DNA from 4 places in the Microbacterium sp. BE35 genome. Region 1 is predicted to be linked to each of the others. Evidence: predicted binding sites of a transcription regulator. Region 1 holds the regulator's gene; each other region holds the start of a gene.

Region 1 (5,662 bases):
TCGCGGAAGCACGCGCTCCCGCAGACGGCACGGTCTCAGAGGGTAGCCCCGCCGAGGCCGTCGATCCAATTCGTGAGGAGACGGATGCCGGCATCCCCGGACTTCTCCGGGTGGAACTGCGTGGCCGACAGCGGCCCGTTCTCGACCGCGGCGAGGAACGGCGTGCCGTACTCGCACCACGTCAGGACGGGCTCGGGGAACGGCGGCTGGACGTCGAGCAGCCACTTCTGCGCGCCGAACGAGTGGACGAAATAGAACCGCTCCTGCTCGATGCCGCGGAAGAGGCGCGAGCCTTCACCGGGCTCGACGGTGTTCCAGCCCATGTGGGGCAGTACGGGGGCGTCGAGCTCGGTCACGACGCCCGGCCACTCCCCCATGCCCTCGGTGTCGACGCCGCGCTCCACTCCGCGCTCGAAGAAGATCTGCATGCCGACGCACACGCCGAGCACCGGACGGCCCCCGGCGAGGCGGCGCTCGATGAGCTCGTCGCCGCGGCTGGCGCGGAGCGCCTCGGCCACCGCGCGAAATGCGCCGACACCGGGAACGAAGAGTCCGTCCGCGTCCATGATGAAGCCGCGATCGGAGGTCAGACGCGCGTCGGCGCCGGCCGCGACCAGGGCCTTGACCGCGGAGTGCACGTTGCCCGAACCGTAGTCGAGGACGGCGACGAGCGGCTTCTCCCGCTCGGCGGGAGTGCTTGCGGTCACAGGGCGCCCTTCGTGCTCGGGACGCCATCGACGAGCGGGTCGAGCGCCTTCGCCTGACGGAACGCCCGCGCGAACGCCTTGTACTCCGCCTCGGCGATGTGGTGCGGATCGCGCCCCGACAGCACGCGCACGTGCACGGTCAGCGCCGCGTTGAAAGCGATGGCCTCGAAGGTGTGCCGCACGAGCGATCCGGTGAAGTGGCCGCCGATGAGGTGGTGCTCGAAGCCTGCGGGCTCGCCGGTGTGCACCAGGTAGGGGCGGCCGCTGATGTCGACCACCGCCTGCGCGAGCGCCTCGTCGAGCGGCACGAGCGCGTCGCCGTAGCGCGAGATGCCCGACTTGTCGCCGAGCGCCTCGCGGATGGCCTGGCCGAGCACGATCGAGATGTCCTCCACGGTGTGATGGGCGTCGATGTCGGTGTCGCCCGACGCCCGGACCGTGAGGTCGGTGAGCGAGTGCTTCGCGAACGCCGTCAGGAGGTGGTCGAAGAACGGCACCGTGGTGTCGATGCGGCTGCGGCCGGTGCCGTCGAGATCGAGCTCGAGCTCGACCGTCGACTCGCTCGTCGCCCGGCGCAGCGAGGCGGTACGTGGTGCGGCGCTCATGTCGCCGATCCTACCGAGGCGAGGGCGTCGAGGAATGCGGTGGTCTCATCCGCGGTGCCCGCGGTGACCCGCAGGTGAGACGGGATGCCGACGTCGCGGATGAGCACGCCCTCGTCGTACAGGGCCTGCCAGGTGGCCGCCGGATCGGCGACGCCCCCGAACAGCACGAAGTTCGTCCACGACTCGTGGGGCGTGTAGCCGAGCGCCTCGACCGTGGCCGAGATGCGGTCGCGCTGAGCGACGATCTCGTCGACCATGCCCAGCATGACGGGGGCGTGGCGCAGCGCGGCCGACGCCGCCGCCTGGGTCAGCGCACTGAGGTGATAGGGCAGGCGCACGAGGCGCAGCGCGTCGATGAGGGCGGGATCCGCGGCCAGGTAGCCCACGCGCGCCCCGGCGAACGCGAATGCCTTGCTCATGGTGCGCGACACGACGAGGCGCTCGCGCCCCGACAGCAGCGTCAGCGCCGAGCGCTCGTCGTGCGGGGCGAATTCGAAGTACGCCTCGTCGACGATGACGATTCCGTCGCTCGCCTCGTACACGGCTTCGACGACGTCCAGGCCAAGAGGTGTGCCCGTCGGGTTGTTCGGCGAGCACAGGAAGATCACGTCGGGCGAGGCGTCCGCGATCTGGGACGCCGCGTCTTCGGCGTCGATCGTGTAGTCGGCCGAGCGGGTGCCCGAGATCCATTCCGCGCCGGTGCCGCGCGTGAGCAGCGGGTACATCGAGTACGTGGGCGTGAACCCGAAGGCGGTGCGCCCCGGGCCTGCGAACGCCTGCAGGATGTGCTGCAGTACCTCGTTCGAGCCGTTCGCAGCCCAGATCTGGTCGCGGGTGAGACCGTGACCCAGATAGCCGGCGAAGCCCTCGCGCAGGGCGGTGAACTCGCGGTCGGGGTAGCGGTTGACGTCGCGCAGTGCGAGTGCGATCGAGTCGAGGATGTCGTCCGCGACCTCGGCGGGAACCGGGTGCGTGTTCTCGTTGACGTTCAGGGCGACCGGAAGCGGCGCCTGCGGGGCGCCGTAGGGCTTCTGCCCGCGGAGATCGGCGCGTATGGGGAGGTCTTCGAGACGTGCACTCACCCATCCCATGGTAGGCCCGCCCGTCGGCACGTCGTCGCCGCGTGACGCCGCGCGACGCACCGCTGGATCAGCGGCCGTACGCCGCCGGGATCGCGAGACGCTGGCCTGCCTGGACGAGGACGGTGTCGAGCGCGTTCAGCCGCACGAGCTCGTCGACGACGTCGCGCGGGTCGCGGTCGGGGGCGACCTCTTCGGCGATCGTCCACAGCGATTCGCCGGGCGCGACCGTGACCGTGGTGAACGATCCCGCGGGGGCACCCGCGTCGCGCGACGCAAGCGCCACGCCGCCGCCGAGCACCGCCACGCTCAGGGCGATCACCGCCGGAAGGGCGGCCAGCACGGCGAGCACGCGACGACCGCGCACCGTCAACCGCAGACGCGTGGATCGCCCGGCGACGGCGCGCGTGGCGCGCTGGGCTGCGGCGCCGGCTGCCCGGGCCGGCGACGGGACGGTCGTCGTGAAGTCGATCGCGGTCATGCTCGTCTCCTCCTGATGGGGAGAGATTCGCATTCTCCACTCGGCCGGGAGTGGGGAATGCGAACCTCTCTTCCGAAGCTATCTTCGAGTCTGTACGATGTCAATACCGGATTCCGACGTCGATCTCTCGAACGCGACACGCGGGGAGGTTGCCACCTCATCGCGTGCGATCCGGATACGGTTTCGATACGAGAACCCCACCACGGGCCTCCGACATTCGAAGAAACAGCGCTCGGGCCGAGCGCAGGACGGAGCCGGAAGATGAGCGACGCGGCCGGGCGAGAGAAGCCCCAGACCCGCCGGCGCAAGAGCCTGAGCGACAAGCAGCTCGCGATCCTCGAAGTGATCCAGCGCTCGATCGCCCGTCACGGCTACCCGCCCAGCATGCGCGAGATCGGCGATGCCGTCGGCCTCAAGTCGCTGTCGAGCGTCACGCACCAGCTCAACCAGCTCGAGCTGAGCGGCTACCTGCGGCGCGATGCCGGGAAGACCCGCGCCATGGAGGTCCTCATCGACCTGCCCGGCACCGCCACCGAGAGCCCCGCCGACGCGGCGCCGTCGGTCGGCGACGCCGCGCTCGTTCCGTTGGTCGGACGCATCGCCGCGGGCGTTCCCATCACGGCCGAACAGCAGGTGGAGGAGATCTTCCCGCTCCCGCGCCAGCTCGTCGGCAAGGGCGACCTCTTCATGCTCAAGGTCTCCGGCGAGTCGATGATCGACGCCGCGATCTGCGACGGCGACTGGGTCGTGGTGCGATCGCAGGCCACCGCCGACAACGGCGACATCGTCGCGGCGATGCTCGACGGCGAGGCGACCGTGAAGACGTTCCGCCAGCGCGACGGCCACACCTGGCTCCTCCCCCGCAACTCCGCGTTCGAGCCGATCCTGGGCGACGACGCCACCGTGCTCGGCAAGGTCGTCGCGGTGCTGCGCGCGGTCTGAATCCGTTGATCGAGCGCAGCCGTGCCGATCTCGTCGACCTTCGTTCAGGCACAGTTCGACACCAACTCGTGAGGCGGGTGGCGGTGGATCACGGCCAAGCGCTATAAGGGGGGAATGACCGACGTCACCGCCGCGGACGAGTCCGCCGCGCTCCGCGCCCGCCTCGACGCCCTCGAGGCCGAGAACGCCCGACTGCGCGCCGGATCGCCGCCGCCGCCAGCTCCTTCCGAGAGGGCGCACGGCAACCGCTGGCGGGCCTTCCTGTCGGCGCTGTGCATCGTCATCGCGACGATCCTGGTGCCGGTCTCGATCGTCGCGGCATGGGCGCGGGTCGAACTGGTCGACGAGACCCGGTTCGTGGAGACCTTCGCCCCGCTCGCCGAAGATCCGCAGGTGCAGGCACTCGTGGCCGACCAGGTCACCACGGCGATCGAGGACTCGCTCGACCTCGAGGGCCTGACGAACGACCTGTTCGACGGCATCCAGCAGCTCGATCTGCCGCCGCGGGCTCTCGCCGCTCTCGATCTGCTGCGGGCACCCGCCGCCCAAGGTCTGCAGAACCTCGTCGACACCACGGTGACGCGTCTGGTGCAGTCCGACGCGTTCGCCGATGTGTGGGAGACGGCGCTGCGAGCCAGTCACAAGTCGCTGGCGGCCGTCGCCGCCGGGGGCACCTCCGGCGGCGCCGTGGTGATCAGCGACACCGGCGAGGTGGGCATCCAGCTCGGCCCGATCATCGAGGAGGTCAAGAAGCGCCTCGTAGATCGCGGCATCACCTTCGCCGAGTCCATCCCGGTCATCGACAAGACCATCGTCGTCGCGCAGAGCGACGCCCTCACGGTGGTCGGCACCGTCTACAACCTCGCCGTCGCCGCCGGCTGGTGGACCCCGATCATCGCGCTCGTGCTCTTCCTGGCGGGCATCCTGATCGCGCGGCGGCGCTCCACCGCCGTCCTCGGCAGCGGGGTCGGGATCGCCGTCGGTGCGGGGATCCTTGCGATCGCGCTGGGCATCGGGGGTTCGGTGCTTGCGCTCAGCGCGCCGAACCTCGGCGTACCCGCAGGTGCCCTCGCGTCGATGTACGAGCAGATCACCGCCGCGATGCGCGATACGGCGATCGTGCTCACGCTGCTGGGCGTCGTGATCGCCGTGATCGCGTGGATGTCCGGTCGCTGGCGTGGTGCCACGGCGGCACGCAGCGGTGTCGCCTCGGTGAATGCGGGGCTGCGGGGGGCCGCGTTGAAGCGCGGCATCGACACCGGCCGCTTCGGGACGTGGCTCTACGCGCAGCGGATCCTCGTGCGCATCGTGCTGGGAGGCCTGGCGATCCTCTGGCTCATGCTTCTTCGGCCGCTCAGCGTGAGCGAGGTGTTCCTCGTGCTGATCGTGTGGCTCATCGTCTGGTGGGTCTTCGAGCTGCTGCAGCGTCGCCCCGACGAGGCTCTGGCCGCCGCCGCGGACCTCGAGATCGATGTCGCCGAAGCCGATGTCGTCGACGAAGAGGCGGGCGATGCGGAGACCGCCGTCCTGGAGCCGCTGAACGACACCGAGGTCATCCCGGACGCGACGGATGCCGCGACCGACGTGGCCGCGGCATCCGGGTCGAAGAAGAAGGGCTCCTAGGCCGGCACGCTCGCCCGCACCGCCTCGGTCGCCTCGACGAGGTTCTTCAGCGATGCGACCGTCTCGTCGTACCCGCGCGTCTTCAGCCCGCAGTCGGGGTTGACCCAGACGCGGCGCAGCGGGAGTTCGGCGACCGCACGGCCGAGGAGATCGGCGATCTCGCCGACGGACGGCACGCGGGGCGAGTGGATGTCGTAGACGCCCGGGCCGATGCCGGCCGTGAAG
Region 2 (5,662 bases), on a different contig from region 1:
AACACGGTGGCCGCCGAGACGAGCGGCACGACCACTGCGGCGGCAGTGAGGGCGAGCGGTGCCCAGTCCGTCGAGCGCAGCTCGAGGGTGCCGAGCACGTCGTACGCCGTCGCGGCGGCGACGGGCGCCGTCAGGGCTGCGGCCAGGATCGTGGGCACCCCGGAGATGCGGGTGAGGCCGAAGGCGACGATCGTGAGACCTGCGAGCAGCAGCGCGCCGCGCGCGATGCCGAGACCGGGCTCGCCGATCGCGGTGAGCAACGCGTTCTCGGAGAGGGCGGCGGGGTTCACCGCCACCGCCGAGAAGGTGCCCGCCAGCCCGATCGCGGCGAGGACCTCGGCGGCTGCGGCCAGCCCGGTGCGGCTCGCCTGTTCGACCGGGAGAGCGACGGCCGCGACCAGCGTCGCCAGAGCGACCCACTGCAGCAGCACCGCGATGACGGGCGTCGCCTCGCCGTACAGTCCTGTCACCGCGGACGTCGCCCCCGCAGCGAGCGGAGTCGACAGGGCGGCGACGGCCACCGGAGCGAGTGCCGCCGCCACCGCTGCCACCCCGATCGGCCGCAGGGCCAGCCGCAGCGCGATCGGGTACGCCATCGCGACCGCGACCCCGACGAGCCACAGCCACGGCGTCGCCACCCCGCCCGCGTAGGCGGTCGCGGCGGCGACCCCGCCGGCGAGCAGATACCCCAGCGGGACTCCGCGCGCCATGAGGCCGGCGTCGGGTTCCGGCGCGGCGCCGGCGTCATCGGCGCGTCGCCGATCGCGGTTCCGCAGGATCGCAACGACGACGACAGTGACGACGACCAGCGCGACGGAGACCCCGACGAGCACGCCGGGCACCGCCGTGCGCGCGCCCGCGACCAGCAGCAGGATCGTAGTCACCACCGGCACGAGCTCGCGCAGCACGGGGCGGGCCAGTGTGGGAGCGGCGAACAGCAGGCCTGTGATGACGACGGCGGCGATCACCGCGAGCAGCGGGGCCTCGGGGGCCTCGACAGGCACGGCGAAGGCATCCGTGCGCCACGCCGTCCAGGAGGCGCCGATGACGGTGATGGCCTGCACGCCCCAGCCGAGCGCCACGGCGACGATCGACAGCCCGGCGACGACCGCCGATGCGATCGCCGCAGGCACCCATGCGGGTGTGCCGCGTCGGCTTCGCACGACGTCGATGGCGACGGCGACGAGCACGGCGAGCACGGGGGCGACCAGCACGCCGTAGACCGGGAGGTTGCTGCGCAGCGCGAGCTGCCAGCCTGCGAGACCCGCAGCCGCCGTCGCGACCACCGAGGCGACGCCCGAGACCACGGCGGCGGCGGGCAAGCGAGCGCCGTCGACCGGCCGATGGGCGAGCCACGCGTGCGCGGCGCCGAGCACGACGAGCCCGATGCTCGACCAGATCACGACCGGCAGTGCGTCCGCGGTCAGGAACGCCGCGGTGAGACCCGCACCGACCAGGGCACCCACCCCGCTGAGCGCGAGCACCAGGCGCTCGGCCGCGTGGTCCTCGCCGCGCCGCGCCGACGACCAAGGCGCCGGAAGCGCGTGCACCAGCCCGCCGGCGGCGGCGCCGAGCAGGCCGGCGGTGAGGGCTTCCGTGGGCGGCAGCGACGTCAGTCCGCCCACGAGGAATCCGAGGCCCGCGGGCAGTGCCAGCGACGCGGCGAGGTCGGGTCCGCGTAGATGCGACACTCGCGCCCACAGGCGGCAGATCACCGCGACGACGAGAGCGGACAACCCCGTATACAGAGCGGCGTCGGTCGACCCGGTGCCGAACAGGTCGTTCGCCCGCACGGCCCACGCGTCCAGCGCGAGCAATCCCACACCGAGCGCGCCGATGCCCTCGGCCGTCGCCCCCAGATCGCGGCGGCGCAGCCACGAGGCCAGCGCGATCGTCGCGAGTGTGATGCCGCCGATGATGAGCGCGCGCACGCCGATGTCGGCGTAGAACCACGCGAGCAGCAGGAAGAACACGGCGGCGATGCCGACCAGCGACACGCCGACGATGAGCAGCAGCACCGGTACCGTGAGCCGGCGGCGGGGAGCGGATGCCGCCACCGCGACGGGTGCGGACGGCCCACCAGGCCCCTGCGGCGCCGAAGCGGCCGGTGCGGGCGGCTTCGGGGGCACCACGATCTCGGATGCCGTCGTCGCGGGCGCCGCGGTGGTGGACTCCGGCACGGTGACGAGCTCGAGCGCGTCGGGCGCTGTGAGGGACGCCCCCTCCGCCGCTGGCTGGGCCACGACGGCGATGGCGCCGGTCGGCGGCGCCGAGTCGCTGAGCATCGCGTCGGCCGCGGGCGCCAGATGCACGGCCACGCCGGCGCCGGCGCCGGCCTCGGCCGCGACGAGCTCCGGCGGGCCTGCGAGCGTTGCGGGCGCAGCTGGGCCCACGCGCCCGGAGGCTCCGGGCGACGCGTCAGCGGCGCCTGGAGGGGGCGTGGGGACGGCTTTCGCGACCAGAGCCGTCGCGTGCGCGAGGCGGATCTCGTCCATCAGCTGCTGACGCGACAGCTCCAGCGTGAGCATCTGGCGGCCGAGCTCGAGCACGCGCGGGGCGCCCGGGTCGGTCAGCGCGAAGCCGCACGCGGGGCATACCCGCGCGGTGACGGCGGTGAAGCACGACGGGCACCGGTGCGCGTCGGCGAGATCGAACGGAGACGCAGGCCACAGGGGTCCGTCGTCGTGCGTTGCGCTCATGTCCATCCCCTCTCCCGGGATTGACGACATGGTCCACCCGAAATGCGGTGCGGTGCGGGATTTTGTAGGGGCGCACAATGCGGCGCGCCACCGGCGCCCGCCGTCTTGGAGCAACCCCGACGATGCATTCCCGTGGCGGAATGCAGCGCTGAGGAGGGGTATCGCGGGGACAGGGCCGCGCTAAGAAGGGGCACGAGGGGCGGGTGCCGACGCCGAAAGGCCCCCATTCTCAGCTGGTTCCAGAGGGTGATCTCGATGTCGTAGATATGTTCTAAGGTCGAGCCATGAAAGCAACACCGCTCGACGGCATCGCGGAGGCGCTCCGCGCACTCACGACCGCGGGCGGCGGCCGTCCTGCCGGCGCTCTGACGCCGGCTGAGCTCGTGGCGGTGAACCAGGCATTCGGTGCGCTGAAGCGCCATGTCGATGCCGCGTTCGCCCCCGTAGCGGCCGAGATCTCGCGGCAGTCGCGCCGAGAGCTCGGCAAGGATTCGCTCGCGAAGAAGCAGGGTTTCGCATCGCCCGCGGTGCTGATCTCGACGACCACCGGCACGAGCGTCGGTGAGGCGGTGCGCATCGTGCAGGTCGGTGAGGCGACCGCGCCTCGGGTGTCGCTCACCGGTGAGGCGCTGCCCGCGAAGCGCCCGCATGTCGCCGAGGCGGTGGCGGGCGGCGGGATCGGCATGACGCCGGCCGCTGCGATCATCAGCCTGCTCGACCGGCTGGCCGTGCGCGTCGATGCGGCCCGGCTCGACGAAGCAGAGCGGCAGCTCGTGGGGCTGGCTCCGGGGTTGCGCCCCGACGAGCTCGGCAAGCTCCTGGCCCGCGCCGGGGCGCACCTCGATCCCGACGGCGTCGAGCCGCGACACGAGCAGCTCGTCTCCGAGCGGACCCTCCAGATTCAGGAGCGAGACGGGATGCTGGTGATCTCCGGCAAGCTCGACCCGGAGACGGGAGCGCCGGTAAAGGCGGCGTTCGACGCGCTCGTCGGCGATGCGCTGCGCCGCAACGAACACGCCGACGAGGTCGACCGAGACCCGCGATCGGTTCGGCAGATGCAGGCGGATGCGCTCGCGGACCTCTGCCGCCACGCGATCGGGTGCGACCGGGTGCCCACTGGGGTGACCGCGACCGTCGTCGTGCGGATGGACCTCGCAGATCTCGAGGCGGGCACGGGCGCCGCGACGATCGACGGCATCGCCCAGCCGATCCCCGCGTCCGCGCTGCGCCGCCTGGCGGCAGATGCGCAGATCATCCCGTGCGTGCTCGGCGGTGACAGTGAGATCCTCGACTGGGGGCGCGCGAAGCGCCTCTTCACCCCGGCGCAGAAGCTCGCGCTCGGCGAGCGCGACGGCGGATGCGCCGGCTGCGGGGCGCCACCGGCGTGGTGCCACGGGCACCACCTCGAATGGTGGGATCGCGACGGCGGGCGCACCGACCTCGAGAACGGCGTCCTGCTGTGCACCGGGTGTCACCATCGGCTCCATGCCGACGGGTGGGAGATCCGCGTCGACGGTCTCGGCATCGATGCGAAGGTGTGGCTCATTCCCCCGCCGTGGATCGACGCCCAGCGCACTCCACGCCTCGCCGGCAAGTCGCGCTACACGCTCACCGCCTGACCGCCGGGATGCGGCATGCCCAGCGCCGGTGGGAGCCGGCGGGGCGCAGCATCCGTCCGTGCTAGACTGACTCTTTGTCTGCGCGCCTCCAGCACGCAGTACGTATCCCACACCAGTTCGCGGGCCTTCACCGGCCGGATCCGGCGCGGGGTGCAGACAAGGGATCTTGGGTGAAGCCGTCCGGCTTCACGGTACTAAGGAGACATCACTATGGCAGCAGTGTGCCAGGTGACTGGAGCAGTTCCCGGCTTCGGTCACAACATCTCGCACTCGCACCGCCGGACGAAGCGCCGCTTCGACCCGAACGTGCAGAAGAAGACCTACTTCGTTCCGTCGCTGGGTCGCAACATCAAGCTGAACGTTTCGGCCAAGGGCATCAAGGTCATCGACGCTCGCGGCATCGAGGCGGTCGTGCGTGACCTCCAGGCGAAGGGTGTGAAGCTCTAATGGCCAAGAAGGCACAGGACGTCCGTCCGATCATCAAGCTGCGTTCGACCGCGGGCACGGGTTACACCTACGTCACGCGCAAGAACCGCCGCAACAACCCCGACCGCATCGTGCTCAAGAAGTACGACCCGGTCATCCGCAAGCACGTCGATTTCCGAGAGGAGCGTTGATCCATGGCTAAGAAGAGCAAGATCGCGCGCAACAAGCAGCGCCAGGAGGTCGTCGACCGCTACGCCGCCAAGCGCCTTGAGCTGAAGAAGGCGCTCGTTTCGCCGACGTCGACCGACGAGGAGCGCGAAGCCGCTCGCGTGGGCCTGCAGAAGCTGCCCCGCAACGCGTCGCCGGTCCGCCTGCGCTCGCGCGACGTCATCGACGGTCGCCCCCGCGGTGTCCTCACGAAGTTCGGCATCTCGCGTGTCCGCTTCCGTGACATGGCGCACCGTGGCGAGCTGCCCGGCGTGACCAAGTCCAGCTGGTAAGCATCCGCTTTCGCCGAAGGCCCGGAGTTCCTCGGAACTCCGGGCCTTCTGCATTTCTTCTCGACATCGAACACGCGGGTGTGTATCGTTACAAATCGCTTCGCCCGATGTTTCGAAGGAGAAACCCGTGCCCGACCTCCGCGCCCGCGCCGTCGTCGACCTGGACGTCCCCGGTCCGATCATCAGCCGCCACCTCTACGGCCACTTCGCCGAGCACCTGGGACGCTGCATCTACGGCGGCTTCTACGTCGGCGAGGATTCGTCGATCCCCCACGAGCGCGGCATCCGGCTCGACGTCGTCGAGGCGCTCAAGGGCATCGGCATCCCGAACCTGCGCTGGCCGGGCGGCTGCTTCGCCGACGAGTACCACTGGCGCGACGGGATCGGCCCGAAGCAGTCGCGGCCCCGCATGGTCAAC
Region 3 (5,662 bases), 840 kb from region 1:
TCCATGCCGACACGGCCGTGAGTGCGTCGCCGGATGCTGCGGCCTCCGCCGCGGCGAACTCCAGTGCCCGCTGCGACACGTCCGACCCGTCGACGCCCACCACGACTCCGCGGCGATCCGAGAGGTCGAGATCCGGGACGACGATCACCGTGCAGTGCGCACCCGCGACGATGCGACGGCCATGCGGCCCCCGCCGCACGTGTCCCTCTCCGCCGAGGTCGCTGCCGATCACGAGCAGCGCGGCATCCGCCGACTGCTCGATCAGCACCTCGGTCGGGTTGCCGTGCGACACGACGGTGCGCACGTCCAGGTCGGCGCTCTGCAGGCGCGCGATCTCGCCGTCGGCCAGCGCCTGGGCGTCGTCCAGCGCGCGCTGCAGCACCTCGTCCTCGCCCACGGCGCCGACCGCCCCGCCCACCACCGACACGAGCACCAGATCGCGCCCGGTGGCCGCCGCGCGACCCGCCGCCCAGTCGGCGACCCGCTGCCGCACCGGTCTGCCTGTCACACCTGCCACGATCGCGTCAGCCACCCTGGCTCTCCCTTCGACGTCCCGAGGTTAGCGACGCGCACCGCCGCGAGGGAAGTCGGACCTACCCCGCCGGCGATCCGGCCGTGAACGGGGGAACGAGCTGGACGGTCTGCTCGGGATCGATGATGCGCATGACGGCGGTCTGCAGGATCGTCCGGTTCACGATCGAGGACGCGGAAGTGAACCAGGCCTCGTAGCTCGTCCGGTTGTCGGGCAACGCCCACGCCAGCTCGAGCCCGTGCGTGAGGACACCCTGTGTCTGGCCCCCCATCGAATGCTCATAGGCGAGCTGGGCGTCCATCGACGCGGAGATGATCAGGCGCCGCGGCCCATCGTTCACGCGCTCGCGCACAATGACGGGATCGGGCACGAAGAGGCCGCGCACGATCGTCTCGGAGTGACAGGAGTCGACCACGATCGTCGCTGTGAGGTCGCGCCGCGCCTCGCGCCAGAACGGCACCCACCAGTCGTCGATGAGGGGCAGATCGGAGAGGGCGAACAGCTCGTCCATGCGGTCAGGCTCTTCGGGATCCCACGTCTGCACCTGGAAGCCGTGCCCTACGAGAACGATCACCAGCGACGTGCAGCTGCACGGAATCTCCCGACGCACGTGCCTTTCCAGTTCGGCGGTCACCGCCGCGAGCGTCGTGTCTTCGGGGCTCTCCAGTCGAGAGATGACCGCGTCGGGCGCGGCGTCGATGACCATGTTCGTGTACGACGTGAGATCGGTGCTCACGCCTTCCAGCGCAGCGAATCGGAAGTCACCGTCTTGGTAGGGCTCGGTGGCGGTGACGAACCTTCCGTCGTTGTCGGACCACCGCACCGGCGCCGGCGCGGCCACACCGATCAGCACCGCGTGCACCTCGCTCATTCGTCACCAGTCGTTGACTGCCCGTCGTCGGTCTGAGTGGTCGCGGGCGGATCGGGGATGGCCTGTCCGACCGTCAGCGCCGTCAGCGAGAGCACGATCAGCAGCACGCCGATGACGAATGCGGCAATGGTTCCGCGGACCTTGCTCAGCGCCGCCGCGAGCTTCTCGACGTCGGCGATGCTCATGCCCAGGCCCCCGGCGCCCCTCGAGCCGCCTGCGGCGATGGCCACCCGCGCGCGCTGTCGGCCTCTCGCCTCGAGCAGCGCCATCCAGACTCCCGCAAGGATCGCGATGACTCCGGCGGCGAGGGCGACAGTGCTCGCCGCAGCGATGACCCGCTCGGTGAGGTCGGATTCGGTGTCGTCGAGGCCGCCCATCGGCAGGATCCACAGGAGCATCCAGGCGGCGAGACCCGCGAACACGAAGGCGAGCCCCCGGAACACCTTGCCCGTGCGGCGGGCGAAGTCGGCGTCGTACTCGCCGACTGCGACCTCGGCAGGGCCGACGATGTCCCCGCCGCCTCCGTTGCCGGGAGGCTGCCCCGTGACGGGGCCCGTGGTGAGGGTGATCCGCATCGGCGCCGACACGACCTCGTCGGCTCCTGCGCCGACCGAGGCATGCACCTCGCCGGCCGGCTGCGCGGTGAACACAACGTTCGCGTTCCATTCGGTGGCCGTGGCGGAGCGGGCCGCGTTGGCGAACGTCGCTGCGATCGGCACTGTGCCCGACTTCAGGGACGGAGCGGGGATCGCCACCGTCGACGTCACGGTGAATCTCACGGGCGCCCCCGGCGGCACTGCCGCGAGCGGCGCGGGCGCGGTCACCGGCTGCTTCGGAGCCACGACTGCGGCGAGGGTCAGCACCGGCTTTCCGGGCGCGGGCGCTGGGGCCGGCGCGGGCGCTGGGGCCGGCGCGGGCGCTGGGGCCGGCGCCGGAGCCTGGTCGGGTGGCGCGGGCGCCACCGGTTCGCCATCTTCTCCGGGCGGCACGGGCGGCTTCTCCCCTTCGGGCGCATTCGCCACCGGCGCTGGGGCATCTGCAGCCGCAGCATCCGCATCGGCGCCGTTTGCTGCAGGCTCGTTGTTCTGAGCGTCGTTCATGGTCTCGCCCCCCGGTCGAACTGGCACGGCGAAACAGCCGCGCCTTCGCGCTGGACCCGAACCGATTGCGCGTTCCCCCCGGCAACCGATGCCCGGATGCTAGCGCTGCGGATGCCGCCGCACAAGGGGCCGCAACGGCGCCGTCCGACCGGACGCGGGGCGCGGCGCAGCATCCGTCAATCCGGAATCCTGCGCCGCTCCATCAGGTGCACGATCGCGAGGCCGATGGTGGCGCCCAGCACGTTGGCGACGATGTCGCGCAGGCTCGGCGTGCGCTCGGAGAGGAGCAGCCCCTGCCCCGACTCGATCACGAGCGTCGTCGCGAGGGCGATCGGCACGACGAGTCCGCGGTGCAGCGGAAGGACGAGCGCCAGCAGCACCCCGAACGGCACGAACAGCGCGACGTTCGCCGTCGTCTCGATGAGTTCGTAGGTCAGCCAGGGAACGGCGCGCGTGATCGCGTGGAGAGGGGCTGACGCTCCGCGATCCACGGGGGTCGGCCAGAACGCGATGAGCGCGAGCATCACGCCATAGACGACGAGCAGACGGATGCCTCGCCCCTGCGTGCGACGCAGGTGGAAGGTGGCGACGGCCGCGGTGGAGGGCTGCGCGGGCGCGACAGCGGGTGCGTCGGTGATGGCGGGCTCCCCTCGGTCGGGCGCCGCGACGCTGCCGCGCAGTGCGGCGATTCTACTCGGCACCGCGTTCGAGCGAGAGTACGCATCGGCGGAGGGAACAGATGTTCGATGGTCACGATACGTGATTCAACCTTAAGATCGTTCATGGCCGAGAAACAGGATCGAGTTCGCGAGCATTTAGCCTGGATCATTCGAACAAATCTTTGACACTCGTGCTCGCCTCCGCTACGCTGAATGCATGACCAGCGCACTGTCGTCCCTCGCCGAGGCGATCGACGTTGCGCGGGGAATCCTGCCCGACGAGCGCGACATCGCGTCGCTCTCGCCGGCCGAGCTGATCGCTCTCAACGAGCAGATCGGGCGCGGCAAACGTCTTGCCGAGAGCGTTCAAGCGCTGGTGGCATCCGAGATCCAGCGGCAGTCACGGCCCGAGCTCGGGCCCGACAGCCTCGCGAAGATCCAGGGCTTCCGCAACCCCACGCAGTTCATCGCGGCGACGATGGGCACGACCACCGGCGACGCCGCCCGGCTCGTGAAGGTCGGCGAGGCCACGACTCCGCGCATGCTGCTCTCCGGCGACAAGGCACCTGCCCGGCATCCGCACGTCGGGCAGGGTCTGAGCGACGGCCGCATCGGAGCGCAGGCGGCGTCGGCGATCATCGCGATGCTCGACCGCGTCGCGATCCGCGCCGGAGCTGAGAAGGTCGACGAAGCCGAGAAGCTCCTCGTGTCGCAGGCTGCCGGGCTCCCCCTCGACGCCCTGTCGAAGCTCATTCTCCGCGCCGAGGCCTGGCTCGACCCCGACGGTGTCGAGCCCCGCGAAGCGGACCTGGCGGCCGAGACGGGGCTGACCATCCGCCGCGATCGCTCCGGCATGATCATCATCAACGGCAAGTTCGACCCGGTGAGCGGCGCGCCGGTCGTGACCGCGCTCGAAGGCATGGTCACTGCGAAGCTCCGCGCCCAGCGCGACGTCGAGAACGCCCGCGCCACGCCCGCGCCCGATGCGCGCACGACGCCCCTGCTCGATGAGACGACGGATGCTGAGCGCCGCACGATCCCGCAGATGCAGGCCGACGCGCTCGTGAGCATCTGCGAGCACGCCCTCGGCTGTGACGAGAAGGACCTCCCCCTGAACGGGGTGACGGTGGTCGTGCGCATGGACCTCGAGACCCTTCGCCAGGGCACCGGCACGGCCGAGATCGACGGCATAGACGCTCCCATCTCGGCCTCGGCGGCCCGCAAGCTCGCGTCCAGCGCCTCGGTGATCCCCTGCGTGCTCGGCGGCGACAGCGAGATTCTCGACTGGGGTCGCGAGCGGCGGCTCTACTCCAGGTCCCAGAAACTCGCCCTCGGCGAGCGCGACGGTGGGTGCACCGGGTGCGGGCTTCCGCCCCAATTCACGAAGGTGCATCACATCCTCTGGTGGAGGCGAGACGCCGGCCCCACCGACCTCGACAATGGCGTGCTGCTCTGCGAATCGTGCCACCACCGGATACATGACAACGGGTGGGACATACAGGTCGAAGGCACCGGTCGAAAAGCCAGGGTGTGGCTCATCCCACCCGTCTACGTCGACCCCGCGCGCACTCCACGCCTGGGCGGACGCGCCCGCTACGACTTCGCAGCCGCCTGACCCAGGCGGGGCACGGTCGTCGGGGCAGGCCGCTATCGTGATCGCCATGGCATCCGCTGGGTCGACGTCGCTCGAGCGCACCTACCGCTACCTGCGGATCGGGCTGGCCGGCACCGTCATCGCGATCTTCGTCGCGATCGCCCAGGCGGCGACGACGTACGGCTGGCTGACCTCCGTCAGCGACTACTTCTACACGCCCGCCCGCGATGTGTTCGTCGGGGCGCTGATCGCAGTCTCCCTCGCGCTGTTCGCCCTGTCCGGACGCGGAGCGGAGCGGGCTCTCCTCGATGCCGCCGCACTGTTCGCGCCGCTGATCGCCCTGGTGCCGACGACTCTCGCGCCCGGCGCCGTGCCCGGCGTCAGCGTCCCGTGCACGGGACGCTGCTTCCCGCCCGCGTATGAGGCGGACGTCGCGAACGGCGTCGTCGTCTACCTCGTGCTCGGGATTCTGCTGCTCCTCGTCGCGCTGGTGCTCGGCGCGCTCGGCCAGGTCTCGCTCGCAGCGGTGTGGCCGTCGCTGCTGATCGCGGCCGTCGTGATCGCCGTGACGGGGCTCACGTGGGCATTCGCGCGAGACGCGTTCCTGCAGAACGCGCACTTCATCGCGACGACGGCCTTCTTCGCACTGTTCGCGGCGGTCGCCGTGCGAGGCGCGTTTCCTCGGCAGGGTCCGCCCCCTGCCCCGGTGTTCCGTGTGCTGTACACCGCGATCGCGGTGGGGCTCGTGCTGGTGCTCGTGGCGTATGTCGTGCTGCTCCCGCAGGCGGGCGGCTCCGGTGTCCCCATCGTCCTCATCGTCGAGGCGATCGCGCTCACGCTGTTCTTCGTGTTCTGGGTGGTGCAGGGGATCGAGAAATGGAGCGACCCCGACCCGTCGCTCCTCTA
Region 4 (5,662 bases), on a different contig from region 1:
CTACGGCCGCGGCGCCGCCGACGACAAATCCGGGCTCGTCATCCACTACGCGACCCTCAAGCTGCTCGGCGCCGACCGGCCGTGCCGGGTGAAGATCCTCGTCGAGGGGGAGGAGGAGACGATCTCGCACCTCGAAGCCTTCGTCGAGGCGAACCCCGAGAAGTTCGCGGCGGACGCGTACGTCATCGCGGACATCGGTCCCCAGGCGCCGGGTCGGCCAGGGCTCACCACGGCACTCCGCGGCGATGTCGCGTGCACCGTCACGGTGCGGACGCTCGCGAACCCGGTGCATTCGGGGGAGTTCGGGGGAGCCGCGCCCGACGCCCTCACCGCGATGATCCGCATCCTCGACTCGCTGCACGATGAGAACGGCGACACGGTGATCCCGGGCGTCGGCAGCGGCCACTGGGACGGCGCGGAGATGGACGAGGACGTGTACCGCGGCGGGTCGGCGATCCTGCCCGGCGTGGAGTTCCTCGGCACCGGCTCGCTGTCGGACCGCATCTGGGCGAAGCCGTCGGTCACCGTCCTCGGCATGGACGTGCCGAACACGACCGAGGCGTCGAACGTGCTGCTGAACGAGGTGAAGGCGAAGCTGTCGATGCGCATCATCCCGGGTTCCGACGGCGACGCCCAGCTGGAGGCGCTCATGGCGCACCTCCGTTCACAGCGGCCCTGGAACGCCGAGGTGGTCGTCGAGAAGGTCAAGGTGGGGCATCCGTTCGCCGTCGACGAGTCGCACCCGGCGATCGTCGCCGCAGAGGACGCGTTGCGCGAGGCGTACGGCGCCGACGTGGAGCCCATCGGCAGCGGCGCGTCGATCCCGCTCGTGGCGTCGTTCAAGAAGATCGCTCCCGACGCGGCCATCGTGCTGTGGGGCGCCGAGGACACCGCGTACGCGCGCATCCACGCGTCCGACGAATCGGTCGATCCGAAGGAGATCGAGCGGATGATCGTCGCCCAGACGCTGTTCATCCGCGAATTCGCCGGATGAGGGCGGATGCTGCGACCCGCGGCGTGCGACGGAACTACAGCGTTGTAACGCCATCGGGGAAAGTCATCCGGTTGACTCTGTGGCTTCGCGCGGCGGTCGAGCGCGCGACGCGGAACGTATGGGGCGAACCTCTGTGAAGGACCCCTTCCGGGAACCCCTTCTGGAACGAGGGTCCGGAAGGGGTTCCTTCTGCGCTGCTTCCTGATCGCGCCGATAATGCACATTATGTCAACTCGCCCGGAGACCGCGGGACGCGGGAATCTCACGGGCTCCCCTGAAATACCTATTGAGCCGGGACTGTGAGATCGACTTCGTCGGCGTTCAGCTTGCGGTGTCGTGTGCACGCGTTGGATGCGGACGACACAGCGAGTGTCACGGGCGCCGTCGTCCCCACATGCTGGAAGCACGCGACGCGACGCAGAGTCTCTCCGGCCGGCCTGTTCGGCGCGACCGTGTGCCGCATCTTCGATCGAAGATCACGTTGGGGCTATGCAGAATCGAAGATAAGTACTAAACTCGATTCATGGAAGCCCTCTCGCCGACCGTTGGCCATGTGGGCCATGCGTTCGTGCTCAGGGAGTTGTTCGGGGACGCGGAGTCAGCGCAGTTCGAGATGAACCGGCGTGCGGCGCGGCAGAGCGAGCATCTCGCCGAGGTACTCGACTTCGCGCGCGCACATCCTGAGCTGTACGTGAACGTGGACTTCGATCCGCGCCTGGCCGGAGGGTTTCCATCGCTCGGCGGCGATGCCACGCTGGCGGAGCGGTGCGCAGCTCTCGAGGCGTCGTCGCGGCTGCGCCTCACGGAGGGCGAAGTGCGGTCGTCGGCGGCCGTGGCGCAGCGGGCGCTCGCGCAACTCCCCCGCGTTTGGCAGGCCGCGCGCGATGGGCTGATATCGATCGCGCATGTGAAGGCCGTACTCGCCCAGATGCCGCTGATCGAGAGCGTGCCCGATGCGAGCGGCGGGTTCGATGAGCTGATGCGCGATATCGCCGTGTCGTCCACGGTCAGCGGCACCCGCCGGCAGGCTCGCCAGGTCGCCGACCGGCTGACGGCGTGCACCCGCACGCAGCGGCACGCAGCCGCCTTCGCTCGACGCACGGTGTACGTCGAGGACGTCGCCGACGGCATGTCGTGGGTATACGCGATGGTCACAACAGATCGTGCACACGCTTTCGACCGCGAACTCTCGCTGACGGCGAAGCAGATGCCTGCGGTCGAGCGCAACGGTCGCACGACGGGGCAGATCCGTGCGGATCTGTTCGCTGAAATGTTGATCGGCGGCGACGTCACTCGAGTGAAGTCAAAGGTGCTCGTGACTGTTCCATTCGACCGGCTCGCTCCCGCGGCGAGGGCGAGCGTGCGCGTCCCGGCGACCTCCACCGGGGTGGCGGGTCTGGATCTGAACAGTGACTGCCTGATCCCCGGAATCGGAACGATCGACGATGCCACCGCCCGGCAGCTGCTGCTCGACGCCGGCGCATTCACAAGGGTGATCACCGAGCCGGTGACCGGCGTCATCCTCGATATGGACCGCCGATCCCGCAAGGCCACCCCTGCGCAACGAGAGTGGCTGGCTCTGGTGCATGGCACGTGCGCACGCGACGGCTGCGACCGCCTCGCGATCGACGGAGACATCGATCACCACTGCGCCTATCACGGTCCTGGTCGCGGCGTGACCGACATTGCGAACCTCGATCCGCTGTGCGACCCCGACCACGCGCTGAAAGACACCACGCTGCTCCGGCATCAGAGGCGGGAGGACGGCAGCATCGAGGTTGATTTTCCCAGCGGGCATCACACCACGAACCCGTTCGCGGGTCTGCGAGAACGCGTCCGCGCGTTGCTCGAGCGGATCGCAGAACCGCCGGAGAACCCGCCCTTCTGACGTCCGGTGCGGCACGATCGAATCGAACCGCGATAGTCGGGCGCCTCCGTGCGCGCCCGACGAGGCTGGTGTGGAGGGAGGAACCGTGATCGCGATTCTCAACCGGGTGATCGAGGTCGCCGAAGCCGACTTGTCGGACGACGTCGACCTCGCCGGGCTCGCCGCGAGCCTCGGCACCACCGAGTACCACGTGCGTCGCATGTTCTCGTCGCTGGCGGGCATGCCGCTTTCGGAGTACATCCGGCGTCGGCGAATGACGGTCGCGGCTGCCGATGTGCTCGGCGACGGCGAGATGCTCGACACCGCGGTGCGCCATGGCTACGGCTCCACCGAGGCGTTCGGTCGTGCGTTCCGGGCGGTGCACGGTGCGAGCCCCGCTGATGTGCGCCGCGACGGCGGTCCCCTTCGATCGCAACCGCAGCTCAGGTTCCGCCTGACCGTAGAAGGGAACACACCCATGGACACCCGTATCGCCGACCGACCGGCCTTCCTGCTGATCGGTCATGCCGCACGCGTGCCTCTCATCCACGAAGGCGTCAATCCGCACATCCAGGCCCACATCGTCTCTCTGTCCGTCACCGAGCACGCCCGGCTCAAGGAGCTGAGCAGCACCGAGCCGGCTGGGCTGCTGCAGGTGAGCGCCGACGTGGACGCCGACTACACCGAGGGAAGCGAATTGACCTACCTCCACGGCGTCGCGGTCGGTGAGGACGTCTCCCCGCCCGATGATCTCGATGTGATCGAGGTTCCGGCCGGCGCGTGGGCGGTCTTCCGCACGGAAGGCCCATACCCCGCCGCACTTCAATCGACCTGGGCCGCAACGGCGAGCGAATGGTTCCCTTCCAACCCCTGGCGACTGCGCCCGGGCCCGTCCATCGTGGCGGTGCTCGACCGCTCCCCCGACTTCAGTACCGCGACGTGCGAGCTCTGGCTTCCGGTCGAGCGCGAGTAGGGCCGGGTCGAACTCCGGCTGGGTTCAGAGAGAGGCTGCGAGGATCGACTCGACGACTTCTCGCACCGCTTCGTGATCCGGAAGGGCGCCCGATGCCCCCGCGGACAGGAGATAGGCGCTGCCTGCGAGCGCCAACGCCAGAACGGGAACGTCGGCGTCCTCCCGGATCCAGCCGACCTCGCGCCCCGCGGCGAGGACGTCGGCGACAGCCGTCGTCGCATCGCCCAGGAGCGGAATGCCGGGCGAGCCATCCCCGACGCGCCGCCGCACGCTGGCGCGGCCGATGACGAGGCTCACGAGCCCGAGCATCGTCGAGGTGAAGGTCTGCTCGATCACATCCGTCGTCGCCGCCGCGGCGGAGTCCGCCACACGCGGCTCGATCGCCTGGATGCGAACGGCCTCGCCCGCGACCAATGCCGCGACGTACGCATCGAAGTCTTCGAAGTGGCGGTGCAGGACACCCTTCGCGACGCCGGACTTCTCGGTCACCGACCTGCTGGTGAGCGCGGCAGCGCCGTGCGTCGCGAGAACATCTCGTCCTGCGTCCAGCAAGACTCCGCGGGCGTCCTGAAGCGCATGACCGGTCGGCATTCCACTCCTAATGGGCAATCGCCCATCAATAATGGGCGCATGGTCACTCTATCTCCTGATTCAGCCGTCTGGCAGACTTCCGGGATGCCGCACACCGACGCGCTCGCCCGGCTCTGGCCCGCCTCGGCGGTGTCGGTGCGTGCGGGCGACCTCGAGCTCCGCTGGATCGACGACGCACTCCTCGTGCAGCTCGCGGAACTGGCGGGTCGAGGCATCCATGATCCTGAGATGATGCCGTTCGATCACCCGTGGTCGCGAGGCGCAGCCGACGATGTGGCGCGGAGCGTGCTGTCGTTCCAATGGGGCATCCGAGGCCGCGTCTCCCCCGATGCGTTCGTGCTCGAGCTCGCGGTCCTGCACGACGGCATCCCCGCCGGCGTTCAGGGTCTGACGGCGAATGAGTGGCCGGTGCTGCGCCGTGTCACGACAGGATCGTGGCTGGGGCGCGCTCACCAGGGGCGCGGGATCGGCACCCGTATGCGCATGCTCGCCCTGCATCTCGCTTTCGAGGGCCTCGGGGCGCGCGAGGCGACGACGGGCGCCTTCGTCGACAACGGTCCGTCCAACGCCGTGTCACGGCGTGTGGGCTACGAGTCAGACGGCGCCTTGAATGTGGCTCGCGAAGGCGTCGCCGTGCTGCACAACCGCTTCGTGATGTCGCGCGAGCGCTGGGGGTCTCTTCGCGGCGATCATGCCGCGACCCTCGGCGCGCCCATCGAGATGCGTGGCGTCGAAGCGTTCCGAGCGTCGATACAGGCGACCGCCGACCCTGACGATCAGCACGCCTCGCCCTGAAACGATTCCGGCCGCGGGCGCCGCAGCGCCCGCGGCCGGAGAGCCGTTGTTCAGAGTCCGGCGGCGTCGTCCGTCGTGCTCGTGCTCCGGCGTGTGACCTGCTCGTTGACGGTGGGGTCGACGGCGGTCCGTGTGACGGTCTCCGTGCGGCGGCGACGGGCCATCAGCACGATGCCGACCAGGAAGATGACGGCTCCGGCACCCATGAGGATGTAGCCGATCATGTCGAGATTCACCCACTCGACCTCCACGTTCACCGCGAACGCGAGGATCGCTCCGATGGCGAAGAGGGCGATGCCTGCTCCGATACTCATGCGAGGTGTCCTTTCCGGGGCGCGGCGAGGGCCCTCCCCTGTATCGGGACGAATGGTCCCGCGCTTACGCTCCCGCATCCCCAGCTGAATCCGGGAGGGGGTTGACAGGAGACGGATGCTGCCGCAAA

Evidence for each region. The regulator LexA, encoded in region 1, represses DNA repair genes until DNA is damaged. The targets are predictions, from matches to a motif close to TCGAACANNTGTTCGA.
Region 2: a site for LexA is predicted at 2,958-2,973, ahead of J2Y46_RS04030 (DUF222 domain-containing protein). Genes of this name have one in related genera too.
Region 3: a site for LexA is predicted at 3,333-3,348, ahead of J2Y46_RS07530 (DUF222 domain-containing protein). Genes of this name have one in related genera too.
Region 4: a site for LexA is predicted at 1,492-1,507, ahead of J2Y46_RS14475 (DUF222 domain-containing protein). Genes of this name have one in related genera too.

Annotation. Positions count from the first base shown of each region.
Region 1 is NZ_JAVDXD010000002.1:1,110,979-1,116,640, reverse strand. Features, by position in the region: gene hisH (imidazole glycerol phosphate synthase subunit HisH) at 36-707, opposite strand; gene hisB (imidazoleglycerol-phosphate dehydratase HisB) at 704-1,312, opposite strand; gene J2Y46_RS11120 (histidinol-phosphate transaminase) at 1,309-2,394, opposite strand; gene J2Y46_RS11115 (LysM peptidoglycan-binding domain-containing protein) at 2,462-2,872, opposite strand; gene lexA (transcriptional repressor LexA) at 3,134-3,814, shown strand; gene J2Y46_RS11105 (hypothetical protein) at 3,929-5,437, shown strand; gene metE (5-methyltetrahydropteroyltriglutamate--homocysteine S-methyltransferase) at 5,434-5,662, opposite strand, start outside.
Region 2 is NZ_JAVDXD010000001.1:918,816-924,477, reverse strand. Features, by position in the region: gene J2Y46_RS04035 (SCO7613 C-terminal domain-containing membrane protein) at 1-2,699, opposite strand, end outside; gene J2Y46_RS04030 (DUF222 domain-containing protein) at 2,984-4,318, shown strand; gene rpmB (50S ribosomal protein L28) at 4,529-4,765, shown strand; gene rpmG (50S ribosomal protein L33) at 4,765-4,935, shown strand; gene rpsN (30S ribosomal protein S14) at 4,939-5,244, shown strand; gene J2Y46_RS04010 (alpha-L-arabinofuranosidase C-terminal domain-containing protein) at 5,372-5,662, shown strand, end outside.
Region 3 is NZ_JAVDXD010000002.1:272,392-278,053, reverse strand. Features, by position in the region: gene J2Y46_RS07550 (universal stress protein) at 1-532, opposite strand, end outside; gene J2Y46_RS07545 (caspase family protein) at 594-1,403, opposite strand; gene J2Y46_RS07540 (hypothetical protein) at 1,400-2,266, opposite strand; gene J2Y46_RS07535 (VanZ family protein) at 2,680-3,204, opposite strand; gene J2Y46_RS07530 (DUF222 domain-containing protein) at 3,380-4,777, shown strand; gene J2Y46_RS07525 (hypothetical protein) at 4,824-5,662, shown strand, end outside; gene J2Y46_RS07520 (endonuclease/exonuclease/phosphatase family protein) at 5,660-5,662, opposite strand, start outside.
Region 4 is NZ_JAVDXD010000004.1:138,700-144,361, reverse strand. Features, by position in the region: gene J2Y46_RS14480 (M20/M25/M40 family metallo-hydrolase) at 1-994, shown strand, start outside; gene J2Y46_RS14475 (DUF222 domain-containing protein) at 1,518-2,882, shown strand; gene J2Y46_RS14470 (AraC family transcriptional regulator) at 2,968-3,834, shown strand; gene J2Y46_RS14465 (TetR/AcrR family transcriptional regulator) at 3,859-4,425, opposite strand; gene J2Y46_RS14460 (GNAT family protein) at 4,510-5,220, shown strand; gene J2Y46_RS14455 (DUF6458 family protein) at 5,271-5,534, opposite strand.